Regions from separate parts of the Rahnella variigena genome, predicted to be linked through region 4. Evidence: predicted binding sites of a transcription regulator. Region 4 holds the regulator's gene; each other region holds the start of a gene.

Region 1 (3,177 bases), 120 kb from region 4:
ATCATGCGGCTTTCCGGCGCAAAACGGTGCCAGTAAAGCATACGGCGCTGGAACAGGCCGGGTGTCAGGTCGATCAGTTCGCCGCTTTCCAGTTCTTTCTCGATTTGCAGATGCGGGATCATACAGCAGGTGGTGCCCTGACGGGCCAGCTGCACAAAGGCTTCCGACGAGTTAACGATGTGGCACGGCACGCTGCCCGGCGACAAATCGAAGTTCTGTTGCAGGAACGCCTGATGCATATCGTCCAGATGGTCAAACGCCACTGCAGGCGCTTTCAGCAAAGCGGAGCGGGTGACGCCGTTCGGGAAATAGCGATCCGCAAAGGGCCTGGAACCGACAAACAAATAGTCGAGGGCACCCAGCTGATCCACAAGACAACTCGGCAGCGGCTGTGGCTGAATACTCACCGCACCGACCACTTCACCGCGACGCAGACGTTCCTGCGTGCGCGTTTCATCTTCCACCTGCAAATTCAGACGGATAGGCGAATCGACCAGTACCGATTTCAGCGCCGGTAACAGCCAGGTCGCCAGACTGTCGGCGTTCACCGCCAGTGAAAGCAGCAGCGGCGTATCGTTGCTTTCATTATTGCTGTCACTGCCCAGCCACTCTTCTTCCAGCAATTCCACCTGATGCAGTAATGCCAGTAATTTCTGACCCTGCTCGGTCGGACGAGGCGGCACGGTACGCACCAGCAAAGGCTGGCCGAACAAATTTTCCAGTTGTTTAATGCGCTGAGAGACCGCCGATTGAGTGATGCAAAGCTTCTGTGCGGCGCGCTCAAAACCGCGCTCGCGGATCACCGCGTCCAGTGCCTGCAGCGTTCTATAGTCCGGGCGTTTCATCGGAGTTCTGTCCCTTAGATTTAATTTTATCCGAACACTATGCCACAGATTGTCAGGATTTGTGGTGAGGAAAATCTTTGTGTTTGCTGCACAATTGCACTTAATAAGTGTGATCTGGCTGCGGTGATGTTTATCCATATTGGCGGGACATGCTTTATAATCACCGGCACTATTCGTTACATCGAAGCATTCACGCCACTTTCGTGTTATCAGACAGAGAAGCCATTATGACGCAGGAAGAATTGAAAAAAGCAGTCGGCTGGGCCGCACTGGATTACGTCACGCCGGGCACCATTGTCGGTGTCGGTACCGGATCCACCGCCGCACATTTCATTGACGCACTGGGTTCCATCAAAGGCCAGATTGAAGGCGCGGTTTCCAGCTCCGACGCCTCTACCGCAAAACTGAAAAGCTTAGGCATCCACGTTTTCGACAGCAATGAAGTGGACTCGCTGGATGTGTATGTTGATGGCGCGGATGAAATCAACGGCGCAATGCAGATGATCAAAGGCGGCGGTGCAGCGCTGACCCGCGAAAAAATCATTGCGGCGATTGCCAAAAAATTCATCTGTATCGTGGATGCTTCCAAGCAGGTTGATGTGCTGGGTAAATTCCCGCTGCCGGTAGAAGTGATCCCGATGGCGCGCTCTTATGTTGCGCGTGAACTGGTGAAACTCGGCGGTCTGCCGGAGTACCGTCAGAATGTCCTGACCGACAACGGCAACGTGATCCTCGACGTGCATAACCTGAGCATTATAGATGCCATCGCGCTGGAAAATAAGATCAACGGGATCGCCGGTGTCGTGACCGTCGGCCTGTTTGCTAACCGTGGTGCTGACGTGGCGCTGGTCGGCACTTCTGAAGGCGTTAAAACTGTTAAGCTGAAATAATCCAGCGATAAGCAGAAGATCTGGCTGCTCAGATAAAAGCAGCCAGACACACTCCTGTCATAACACAATGTTATGAAGATGATAATTTTCTGGCTGAATCATCTTTTCTTCAAAAGCCTTAATTTGGTGACTTATGTCACATTCCTGAAATTCTCCTCCTGAACGTCTGGCTCCATAAAATCTAACCAGCATGAAATGCTGAAAACCCTCTGGCGAGGTGAGCCTTCTGCTGCCTGTCAGGCAATCGTTTGTATTGATGATGGCGGATTTTTTGTTATGTTGACTGTGAGCAGTCACCTAGCAGTTCGATTTCAGCCAGAAAAATATAGGGTCGGGAAATGGCAAAAGTATCACTTGAGAAAGACAAGATTAAATTTTTGTTAGTGGAAGGCGTCCACCAAAGTGCGGTTGATACACTCCGTGCCGCGGGCTACACCAATATTGAATTTCACAAAGGTGCTTTAGATACGGAGTCGCTGAAAGAATCGATCCGTGATGCGCACTTTGTTGGACTCCGATCGCGTACTCAGCTGACTGAAGAAGTGTTCCAGGCAGCCGAAAAACTGGTGGCTGTTGGGTGTTTCTGTATCGGGACTAATCAGGTGGATCTGAAAGCGGCGACCCGTCGCGGTATTCCGGTCTTCAACGCACCGTTCTCCAATACCCGTTCGGTTGCCGAAATGGTGCTGGGCGAAATGCTGCTGATGATGCGTGGCATTCCTGAAGCTAACGCCAAGGCGCACCGCGGTATCTGGAACAAACTGGCTGTCGGCTCGTTTGAAGCGCGCGGTAAACGTCTGGGTATCATCGGTTACGGCCACATTGGTACGCAGCTGGGGATTCTGGCGGAAAGCCTGGGGATGCGCGTCTTCTATTATGACATTGAAAGCAAGCTGCCTTTGGGCAACGCGCAGCCGATTGCCACACTGGAAGAATTGCTCAATACCAGCGACGTCGTCACGCTGCATGTGCCGGAAACAGCCGGAACCAAAGACATGATTTCTGAAGTGCAGCTGGCGCAGATGAAGCCGGGCGCACTGCTGATCAACGCCTCACGCGGTACGGTCATCGACATCCCTGCGCTGTGCAATGCGCTGCGTAACAAACATCTTTCCGGTGCGGCTATCGACGTCTTCCCGGAAGAACCGGCGACTAACAGCGACCCGTTCAATTCTCCGCTGTGTGAATTCGACAACGTATTGCTGACGCCGCACATCGGCGGTTCGACGATGGAAGCGCAGGAAGGTATTGGTCTGGAAGTCGCAGGCAAACTGGCGAAGTACTCTGACAATGGTTCAACACTGTCAGCGGTTAACTTCCCTGAAGCTTCTCTGCCGGCACACACCGAGAAAGCCAGCCGTCTGCTGCATATCCACGAAAATCGTCCGGGTGTGCTGACCAGCATCAACCAGATTTTTGCGGAACAGGGTATCAACATTGCT
Region 2 (3,177 bases), 350 kb from region 4:
GATAACCCCGGGATTTATCGGTGTCGTCGATAACGATACCGACCAGGTCTACGGCTTTCGGGTTATTAATATAGACTGAGGCGAAAGACGATGGCGACATGCTTAATACCATGTCTACTTTCTTACCTAATAATCCCTGAATAACACCGGAGTAATCAGAGGAATTACGCAGTTTGGTATCCACGTTTAATTCTTTATCGAAGAAATCTTTTACACACTGATTATCGCCGATTTGCTGAGTGGCATTCTGACCGCCCAGAATACCCAAATTCAATTCTTTAGGCGCATCTTCTGCCATGCTGTGCATCGCGGTAAAAGAACCTGCTACGAAAACTGCCAGACGTAATAACTTCTTCATGTATTGATGACCTTGTGTAGATTGAGAGAAAGTAGAAATAAGCACTGCAAAATAAATAACGTTATTGTTTAACTGTTTATGGCTTCGTGTTCTTCACCGTATAACTGTTGCAAAATACCGTCAGTTAACTGATCCGGATGACCGTCGAAAATAATTTGCCCTTTAGCGATACCGATAACCCGGGTGCAATAATCTTTCACCAGTTCGACCGAGTGCAGGTTGACCATCACGGCTATATTTTCTTCACTGACTTTTTTCAGCGCATTCATGATGCGCAACGTATTTTTCGGATCCAGCGACGCAACAGGTTCATCGGCCAGCAGAATTTTCGGGTTCTGCATCAGGGCACGACAAATCGCCACACGTTGCATCTGACCACCGGAGAGATTTTCAGCACGCTGCAACGCATGCGGCAGCATATGCAGCCACTCGAGCAGAGAAATCGCGCGGGCACGGTCTTCGTCGTCAAACTGGTTGAAGAAAGATTTGAATGTTGAGGTATGACTCAGACGGCCCAGCAACACGTTAGTCAGCACATCCAGACGAGGAACCAGACAAAAATCCTGGAAAATCATCCCGCAACCCGAGCGCCAGCGACGCAACGCTTTGCCGGTCAGCCCGGCCAATTGCTGTTGTTCACCATTTTCGTAATGACACACTACGCTGCCATCGGTAAGCGGAATGGTACCGTTGAGTACGTGTAACAGAGTGGATTTACCTGCGCCGGACCGGCCAATCACCGCCACGAACTCACCCGCGTGCAGATCAAAATTGATGTCATTCAGGACGCGCTGACCTGATTTATAAGATTTCACCAGGCCTTTCACGTCCAGAACTTTGTTCAAATGCTGTGGCCCGGCCTGAGGATATTCAGCCTGTGCCAGCTTAAGTTGAGCTTGCGCCATGATGCTGTCTCTCGGTTGCTTTCATAATCTGGCGTTCATTAAGCGCGAGTTATATGACACATCAATGACGATTTAATGGACAGCACATGACAAAAATGCAACAGATTAAGTGAAATTACCTAACGGATATCCCGAATGGGGTTTAACTTAATAAGTATCATTTAAGTCTATGATTAGATGGCAACGCATTTAAAAAGGAAGATGAAATGGATAATCAGTCACTCATCGCCACGCTCAAAGAGATTGCTGGCAGCCGTCATGTTCTGACCGGAGACAGCAACACTGAGCGCTACCGCAAAGGATTTCGTTCAGGTGGCGGCAAAGCACTGGCCGTGGTATTTCCCCAAACGCTGCTGCAACAATGGCAATTGCTCAAAGCCTGTATCGCCGCCGATAAGATTGTCATTATGCAGGCCGCTAATACCGGGCTGACCGAAGGCTCAACGCCCAGCGGTGATGATTATGACCGCGATATCGTCATTTTCAGTACCCTCAAACTTGATCAAATTCAGTTGCTCGACGGTGGCCATCAGGTAATCGGCTTCCCCGGCAGTACGCTCTATAAGCTGGAGAAAATCCTCAAACCTTATAACCGTGAACCGCATTCGGTAATTGGCTCGTCGTGCATCGGTGCATCGGTTGTCGGAGGGATTTGCAACAACTCCGGCGGATCGCTGGTGAAACGCGGTCCGGCCTATACCGAAATGGCGCTTTATGCGCAGATCGACGCACAGGGTGAATTACGTCTGATTAACCATCTGGGTATTAATCTTGGCGAAACGCCGGAAGAAATACTGACGCGTCTGGAAAAAGCTGATTATCTGGAAAGTGACATACTGCACGATCAGCGTCTGGCATCTGACCATGATTATGCTGCGCGGGTGCGTGAAGTGGACGCTGATACGCCATCGCGTTTTAATGCCGATGAGCGGCGTCTGTTTGAAGCCTCGGGTTGTGCGGGAAAACTGGCCGTGTTCGCCGTGCGTCTGGATACTTTTCCGGCTGAAACTCAGCAGCAGGTATTTTATATTGGCACCAATGACACGGCAGTGCTGACTGAATTACGCCGTCAGATCCTGCGTGATTTTGCGAACCTGCCGGTGGCCGGTGAATACATGCATCGCGATATTTTCGATATCACTGAAGTCTACGGCAAAGACACTTTCATGATGATCGATAAGCTTGGTACCGACAAAATGCCGGACATGTTTACCGCGAAAGGGAAATTTGATGCGCATGCCAGTAAAGTCCCTTTCCTGCCGAAAAACTTCAGCGACCGCGTAATGCAATGCCTGAGCAAAGCCCTGCCGAATCACCTTCCACCTCGCATGAAGCAGTACCGTGACCGGTTTGAACATCACTTACTGCTGAAAATGTCCGGCCCTGGAATTGATGAGGCACGTACATTTCTGACGCGTTTCTTCAGTGATGGTCAGGGTGATTTCTTTATCTGCTCGGCTGACGAAGGCAAAAAAGCTTTCCTGCACCGTTTCGCCGCTGCAGGTGCTGCGGTGCGTTATCACGCGGTACATGAAAAAGAAGTGGAGGATATTCTGGCGCTGGATATTGCACTGCGCCGTAATGACCGCGACTGGTTCGAAACATTGCCGGAAGATATCGACAATCAGCTGGTGGCAAAACTGTATTACGGCCATTTCATGTGCCACGTTTTCCATCAGGATTACATCGTCAAAAAAGGCGCGAACAGCAAGGCACTGAAACACCGGATGCTTGAATTGCTCGACGCCAAAGGCGCGGAATATCCGGCAGAGCATAACGTCGGACATCTGTATCTGGCAAAACCGCATCTGAAAGAGTTCTACCGGCAGGCCGACCCGACCAACAGCTTCAATCCGGGGATCGGGAAAACCAGTAAGATGAAAAACTGGCAGGAATAATGTCCTTCAAAAGGCA
Region 3 (3,177 bases), 890 kb from region 4:
TGCATTGAACACCGGCGCGCTGATACAGCGGATATTCGCCACATCTTCTTCATCATCGAAAGCCCATCCGCGCTGATGGATTTGCTGTAACGCCGTGCGCAGCTGCTGAGCACTGGTCAGCGAGTTGGGCAATACCGGGCTGAATTCCAGTGCAGCAATCAGTGCGTCCTGACGTTCACGACCGCACCAGGTCAGCAGGCATTTGCCCAGCGAAGAGCGGCACAGAGACAGGCGTTTTCCTTCCCAGGTGCGAACCTGAATATTCGACTGGCTTTCGACTTTGATCAGATAAATCGGCGTATCCCCGTCCAGCACGCCGAGATGGCAGAGCAGCCCGGTGTCGTGCATCAGTGCTTTCAGATGCGGGAGTGCGACATTGCGCAAATCGAGCTGGCGGGAAACCTGACTGCCCAGCTCCAGCAATCTGAGCCCGAGGCGGTAGTTACCGGAATTAGACTGGGTAACTAAACGCTGATTTTTCAGTTCCTCCAGCAGCAGATACACGGTGCTTTTGGGCATCCCCAGTTCACTGACCAGCTGGTTCGCGTTGCACTGTCCCTGCCGGAAAATGATGTCGAGAATGGCGACGGCGCGCGTCAGTGCCGGAACTTTTGATTTAGCGATTAATTCCATCATGCTGGAATCCATTCTGTTGAGATGGACAAGTTATAGAGGCAAAAATGAGCAGACGACAGGACGCTTGTGATCCTCTGTGATTGAGTTCTCTATAAAGTTGAATATTCCAACATACTGGAATAACCAGATGATTTAGAAGGGAAAATATTCAGAGTAATTCCAGTATGCTGGAATTAACAGGGGCGTTCAGAGGGGAATTTCAGGCATAAAAAAAGCGACCATAAAGGTCGCTTTTTCACTTCGGAAACTGCGTTTATCAGGCTTCGATTGCCACACGCAGTTTTTTCATCGCGTTCTTTTCCAGCTGACGAACACGTTCTGCGGATACACCGTATTTATCGGCAAGCTCCTGCAGAGTCGATTTGTTTTCGTCGTCTAACCAGCGGGCACGAATGATATCCTGGCTGCGCTCATCCAGACCTTCCATTGCAGAGGAAAGTTTGTCTGTCGCGTCCTGATCCCAGTTATCTTCTTCGATGGTTTCTGCAAAGTCAGAACTCTTGTCTTGCAGATACAGCATCGGTGCCATCGCAGCGCCGTCGCGTGGTTCATCGTCCGGGGTCGGATCAAACGTCATGTCCTGTGCGGCCATGCGTGATTCCATTTCCAGCACATCTTTGCTGGTTACACCCAGTTCGCGGGCAACGTGCTCTACTTCGTCGTGGCTGAACCAGCCCAGACGCTGTTTGTTTTTACGCAGGTTAAAGAACAGCTTACGCTGCGCTTTAGTGGTGGCGACTTTCACGATGCGCCAGTTACGCAGCACATATTCGTGAATTTCTGCTTTGATCCAATGCACGGCAAAGGACACCAGACGCACACCGACTTCCGGATTAAAACGGCGAACCGCTTTCATCAGGCCGATATTCCCTTCCTGGATAAGGTCTGCCTGTGGCAAACCGTAACCTGAATAGTTGCGGGCAATGTGAGCAACAAAGCGCAGGTGAGACAGGATCAGCTCTTTCGCTGCTTCCAGGTCACCGTCGTAATGCAGCCGTTCAGCCAGCGCCCGTTCTTCCTCTGCGGTGAGCATAGGATAGGCATTGGCGGCCCGAACATAGGCTTCCAGGCTACCTTGGGGTACTAATGCTAAAGTGCGCATTTCTTTGGTCATTCAAGCCTCTCATGTATGACGTAATGCAGGTTTTATACCACGTTGCTGCGGGATGATACCGCTACGTTGCTGGCCTTAAGGGGCGACAACAAAGCAACGCCGAGCCCTTCATATTCGCTGCTCTACGACCACGAATTTTACATAAAGTTCACGGACAGATTCAACAGTCTGATGACTGTATGTGACACACTGACTATTGGATAGTGAATTTGTGCCATTGCAGGGGAAGCAGGAAAATGATGGGACGATATAGCAAGAATCGGCTGTTCCCCTGTACACAAAGACTGAGCAGCAGGGGAACATTATAGCAAATTATCGCTACTGTGGTGTAAATCGCCGTAAATGTTGAACCGTCGCCAGCCAGGCTGCAATCCAGCCAATCATCGCGGACACGATCAGCAGCAGCAGGCTTTCATCCCAGCCCAAACCGTGCAGGTCAAAGGTGGTACCGAACACCTGCGCCACCTGGGTCACTACGCTCTCAAGGCGCAGCACCAGCACTTCCGAGAGGATCAGCGACAACAATGCGCCAGTGAAACCGAGCATCGCGCCGCCGTTCAGGAACGGTCTGAGAATGAACCCGTCGGTCGCGCCAATCAGCTTCATGACGTTGATGGTATCGCGTCGGCTGAAGATGCTCAGTCGCACACTGTTACCAATAACCAGGAAGACGGCGATCACCATCAGCACGCCGATCATCGCCGCAATCTGCCCGACCAGACCGGTCAGCGCCGCAAGACGGGCAAACCAGCTGTCATCCATACGCACTTCATCCACGCCATGTACGGCCGCCACGCGGTCGCGCAAGGTGTTGAGTGTCGCAGAATCCTGGAAATTCATTTTAGGCGTGATGATAGCCACCGCTGGCAGCGGGTTTTGCTCCAGCATGTCCATTGCGCCGCCAAAGCCAGACCAGTTGCGGAACTCGCCCATCGCTTCTTCACGGGACAGATAATTAACTTTATCTACGCCCGCTTCGGTTTTGAGGGTTTTCACCACGTTTTCTGCGGCGTCATCATCCAGCGCTTTGTCGAGATACACGGTCAGCTGCGGCGTCGGATACCACTGTTCAGCCGCGGTACTGACGTTTTTCCACACCAGATAACAGACACTCGGCAGCGTCAGGGAAATCGCGATGACCATCACCGTGAGCAGTGTTGCCAGCGGCTGACGCAGCATGTCAGCCAGCGCGTTCATCCACGCATAACGCCACTGTTCGCGCCAGCCACCCTGCAACGCTTTGCTTTTTGCAGCGCGGGCGCTTTTTGCAGTTTTCGCCGGGTTCGGACTGTTCGCCATTAGTACACCCCTCCCGACATACGCCCCTGACTCAGCGTCAGCGTGCGGTAATTACGACGGGCAATCAGACCCACATCATGCGTCGCCATCAGGACGGTGACGCCGACGCGGTTAAATTCTTCGAACAG
Region 4 (3,177 bases):
TCAGGATCCGGTTCCAGTGCCAGCCGTCTTTCAAAGACGTCACTGACACTCAGTTCGCTGAGTGTCTCTTTCTCCTGTTGCTCAATGCTGTTGATACGCTGTTCTTTACTGCGGCGTAAAAGCACCACTTCTACCGGCAGATCTTCCGTCAGCGCCTGAATGCGGCGCTGAATATCACTGAGATAATCTTGCGTGGCGACTTCAATATCCAGCCAGGCCGGTTTGGCCGGATCGCCGCCTTCGAACTGCGCCAGTTGTTTTTCGATTTCTGCCAGCGAGCCTTTGATTATCTGCATCGGCTGGAAAACGGGAATTTCCAGCGTGTCGATGGCGTTGAGCGTCGCGCCGTCGAAATCGAGTAAGTACACACTTTTGGCTTTACTCAGTTCGTCAAAACTCAGTGCAATCGGCGAACCGCTGTAACGGATATGTTCGGTTTTGGCGACGCACTGTGCGCGGTGAATATGACCAAGTGCCACGTAATCGACCGGCGGAAACGCCTGCGCCGGGAAGGCATCGAGTGTGCCGATATAGATGTCGCGCACGGAATCGGAGGTGCTGACGCCAACCGTGGTCAGATGGCCGGTAGCAATGATCGGTAGCGAAACGCCGAGTTCGTCGCGTTTGGTCTGCGCGGCCTGCCACAACGCGTCATAATGCGTGGCGATGGCTTCCTGTAATGCCAGCTGTTTGTCGCTGCCGGATTGTCCCGCCTGACTGGCGAGCAAATCCCGCGGACGTAAAAACGGAATAGCGCAAAGTACCGCGCCCGGTTTTCCGTCACGCTGGTTGAGCACTAAAATCTGTTCAGAGAGGTTTTCGCCGACGGTCGCAATCACCCGCGTATTCAGGCAGGAAAGCAGCTCACGTGATTCATTTAATGTCGCGACAGAATCGTGATTTCCGGCCAGCACCACCAGCTGACAGCCGGTTTGTTGCAACTCGACGACGAAGCGATTGTAAAGCTCGCGGGCATAGCTGGGTGGCGAACCGGTATCGAATATATCGCCTGCCACAATCACGGCATCTACCTGATGTTGCTGCACCTGACCGGTCAGCCAGCGCAAAAATGCCTGATGTTCGGCGGCGCGGCTTTTGGTGAAAAAGTACTGGCCGAGGTGCCAGTCTGACGTGTGGATCAGGCGCATGAGACTCCCGTATGGATCCTGGATGACGACAATGGGGCAAAGTATAAACGTCGGCGGGGGACGCTGTCCCCGATAAATCGGACCAATTTCAGCGAGATGGCAGCTGAATAGAAGAAATGTATCTGTCATATTTGACTGTAATGAACCATCCTTTCTATTCATAAATCTGTCACAAAACTGACGCATAATGGCGCCCGCAATCAAATAAAAGATCGCTAACCTATTGGCAGGACCTACGATGGCAAGACGTATATTGGTGGTTGAAGACGAAGCTCCAATCCGTGAAATGGTGTGTTTTGTACTGGAACAGAATGGCTATCAGGCAGTAGAAGCTGAAGATTTTGATTCAGCCGTTGGCCAGCTGGTAGAACCTTACCCTGAACTTATCCTGCTCGACTGGATGTTACCCGGCGGTTCCGGTATTCAGTTTATCAAACATCTCAAACGTGAAGCACTGACCCGCGAAATTCCGGTGATGATGCTGACCGCCCGCGGTGAAGAAGAAGACAGGGTGCGCGGCCTGGAAGTCGGTGCCGATGATTACATCACCAAACCGTTTTCTCCAAAAGAACTGGTTGCACGTATTAAAGCCGTGATGCGCCGCATCTCGCCAATGGCGGTGGAAGAAGTGATCGACATGCAGGGTTTAAGCCTGGATCCGTCGTCTCACCGTGTGATGGCCAACGAGCAGGCGCTCGATATGGGGCCGACCGAATTTAAATTATTGCACTTCTTTATGACCCACTCCGAACGTGTTTACAGCCGCGAACAGTTGCTCAATAACGTCTGGGGCACTAACGTTTATGTGGAAGATCGCACGGTAGACGTGCATATTCGTCGTTTACGTAAAGCGCTGGAAACCAGTGGACATGACAGAATGATCCAGACTGTTCGTGGAACCGGATACCGTTTTTCAACGCGTTATTGAGTCCCCACAGCGGAGAATCTGTGTGCTAGAACGTTTGTCATGGAAACGATTGGCCGGTGAATTCTTTCTCTTTTGCCTGCCCGCGTTAATCCTCGGTATCTTCGTCGGCCATTTCGGCTGGCTCCTCTTTGCGTCGCTGCTGGCGGCGCTGGGCTGGAATTATTACAACCAGCTCAAACTCTCTCACTGGCTGTGGCTTGACCGCAGCATAACCCCGCCGAATGGCCGCTGGAGCTGGGAGCCTCTGTTTTACGGGCTGAACCAGATGCAGATGCGTAACCGCCGTCGCCGTCGTGAATTAGGTCAGCTCATCAAACGTTTCCGCAGCGGTGCCGAATCATTACCCGATGCGGTGGTATTGACGACGGAAGAGGGCAATATTTTCTGGTGTAACGGACTGGCGCAAGATTTGCTCGGTTTCCGCTGGCCGGAGGATAACGGACAACACATCTTTAACCTGCTGCGTTATCCCGAGTTTCGTACCTGGATCCAGACCCGTGATTTCAGCCGTGCCCTGAATTTGCAACTCAATAACGAGCATTACGTCGAGTTTCGCGTGATGCCTTATTCCGAAGGGCAACTGCTGATGGTGGCGCGTGATGTTACGCAGATGCGTCAGCTCGAAGGTGCGCGTCGTAACTTCTTCGCTAACGTTAGTCATGAACTGAGAACCCCGCTGACTGTATTGCAGGGATATCTGGAAATGATGGAAGACGCCAAACTGGAAGAGCCGTTTCGTACCAAAGCGCTGGACACCATGCAGGAACAGACGCGGCGCATGGACGGGCTGGTCAAGCAACTGCTGACACTGTCAAAAATCGAAGCATCAGCAAATATCGATATGCAGGAGAAAGTCGATATTCCGGTGATGCTCGGCATGCTGGAGCGCGAAGTGCAATCTTTAAGCGGTGGCCGTCACGAAGTGGTGTTCCGTGTAAACGAGAAACTGAAGGTCTTTGGCAATGAAGATCAGTTACGCAGCGCGGTGTCGAATCTGGTGTACAACGCCGTCAACCACACCCCGGCGGGGACGCGGATAGAAGTCAGCTGGCAACAAACGCCGCATGGCGCGCAGTTCCAGATCAGTGATAACGGGCCGGG

The links. Region 4 encodes PhoB, which activates phosphate uptake and scavenging genes when phosphate is short. Its sites were predicted from a motif close to CTGTCATAAAACTGNCNNAT; they were not measured.
Region 1: a site for PhoB is predicted at 1,790-1,809, ahead of serA (phosphoglycerate dehydrogenase). Genes of this name have one in related genera too.
Region 2: a site for PhoB is predicted at 1,304-1,323, ahead of phnC (phosphonate ABC transporter ATP-binding protein). Genes of this name have one in related genera too.
Region 3: a site for PhoB is predicted at 1,909-1,928, ahead of rpoH (RNA polymerase sigma factor RpoH). Genes of this name have one in related genera too.

The regions. Positions count from the first base shown of each region.
Region 1 is NZ_NSDJ01000001.1:1,750,041-1,753,217, forward strand. It holds gene CKQ54_RS07990 (LysR family transcriptional regulator ArgP) at 1-845, opposite strand, end outside; gene rpiA (ribose-5-phosphate isomerase RpiA) at 1,073-1,735, shown strand; gene serA (phosphoglycerate dehydrogenase) at 2,074-3,177, shown strand, end outside.
Region 2 is NZ_NSDJ01000001.1:2,221,286-2,224,462, reverse strand. It holds gene phnD (phosphonate ABC transporter substrate-binding protein) at 1-358, opposite strand, end outside; gene phnC (phosphonate ABC transporter ATP-binding protein) at 427-1,263, opposite strand; gene dld (D-lactate dehydrogenase) at 1,470-3,161, shown strand.
Region 3 is NZ_NSDJ01000001.1:975,349-978,525, reverse strand. It holds gene CKQ54_RS04535 (IclR family transcriptional regulator) at 1-636, opposite strand, end outside; gene rpoH (RNA polymerase sigma factor RpoH) at 893-1,750, opposite strand; gene ftsX (permease-like cell division protein FtsX) at 2,069-3,049, opposite strand; gene ftsE (cell division ATP-binding protein FtsE) at 3,049-3,177, opposite strand, start outside.
Region 4 is NZ_NSDJ01000001.1:1,866,338-1,869,514, forward strand. It holds gene sbcD (exonuclease subunit SbcD) at 1-1,148, opposite strand, end outside; gene phoB (phosphate response regulator transcription factor PhoB) at 1,387-2,076, shown strand; gene phoR (phosphate regulon sensor histidine kinase PhoR) at 2,099-3,177, shown strand, end outside.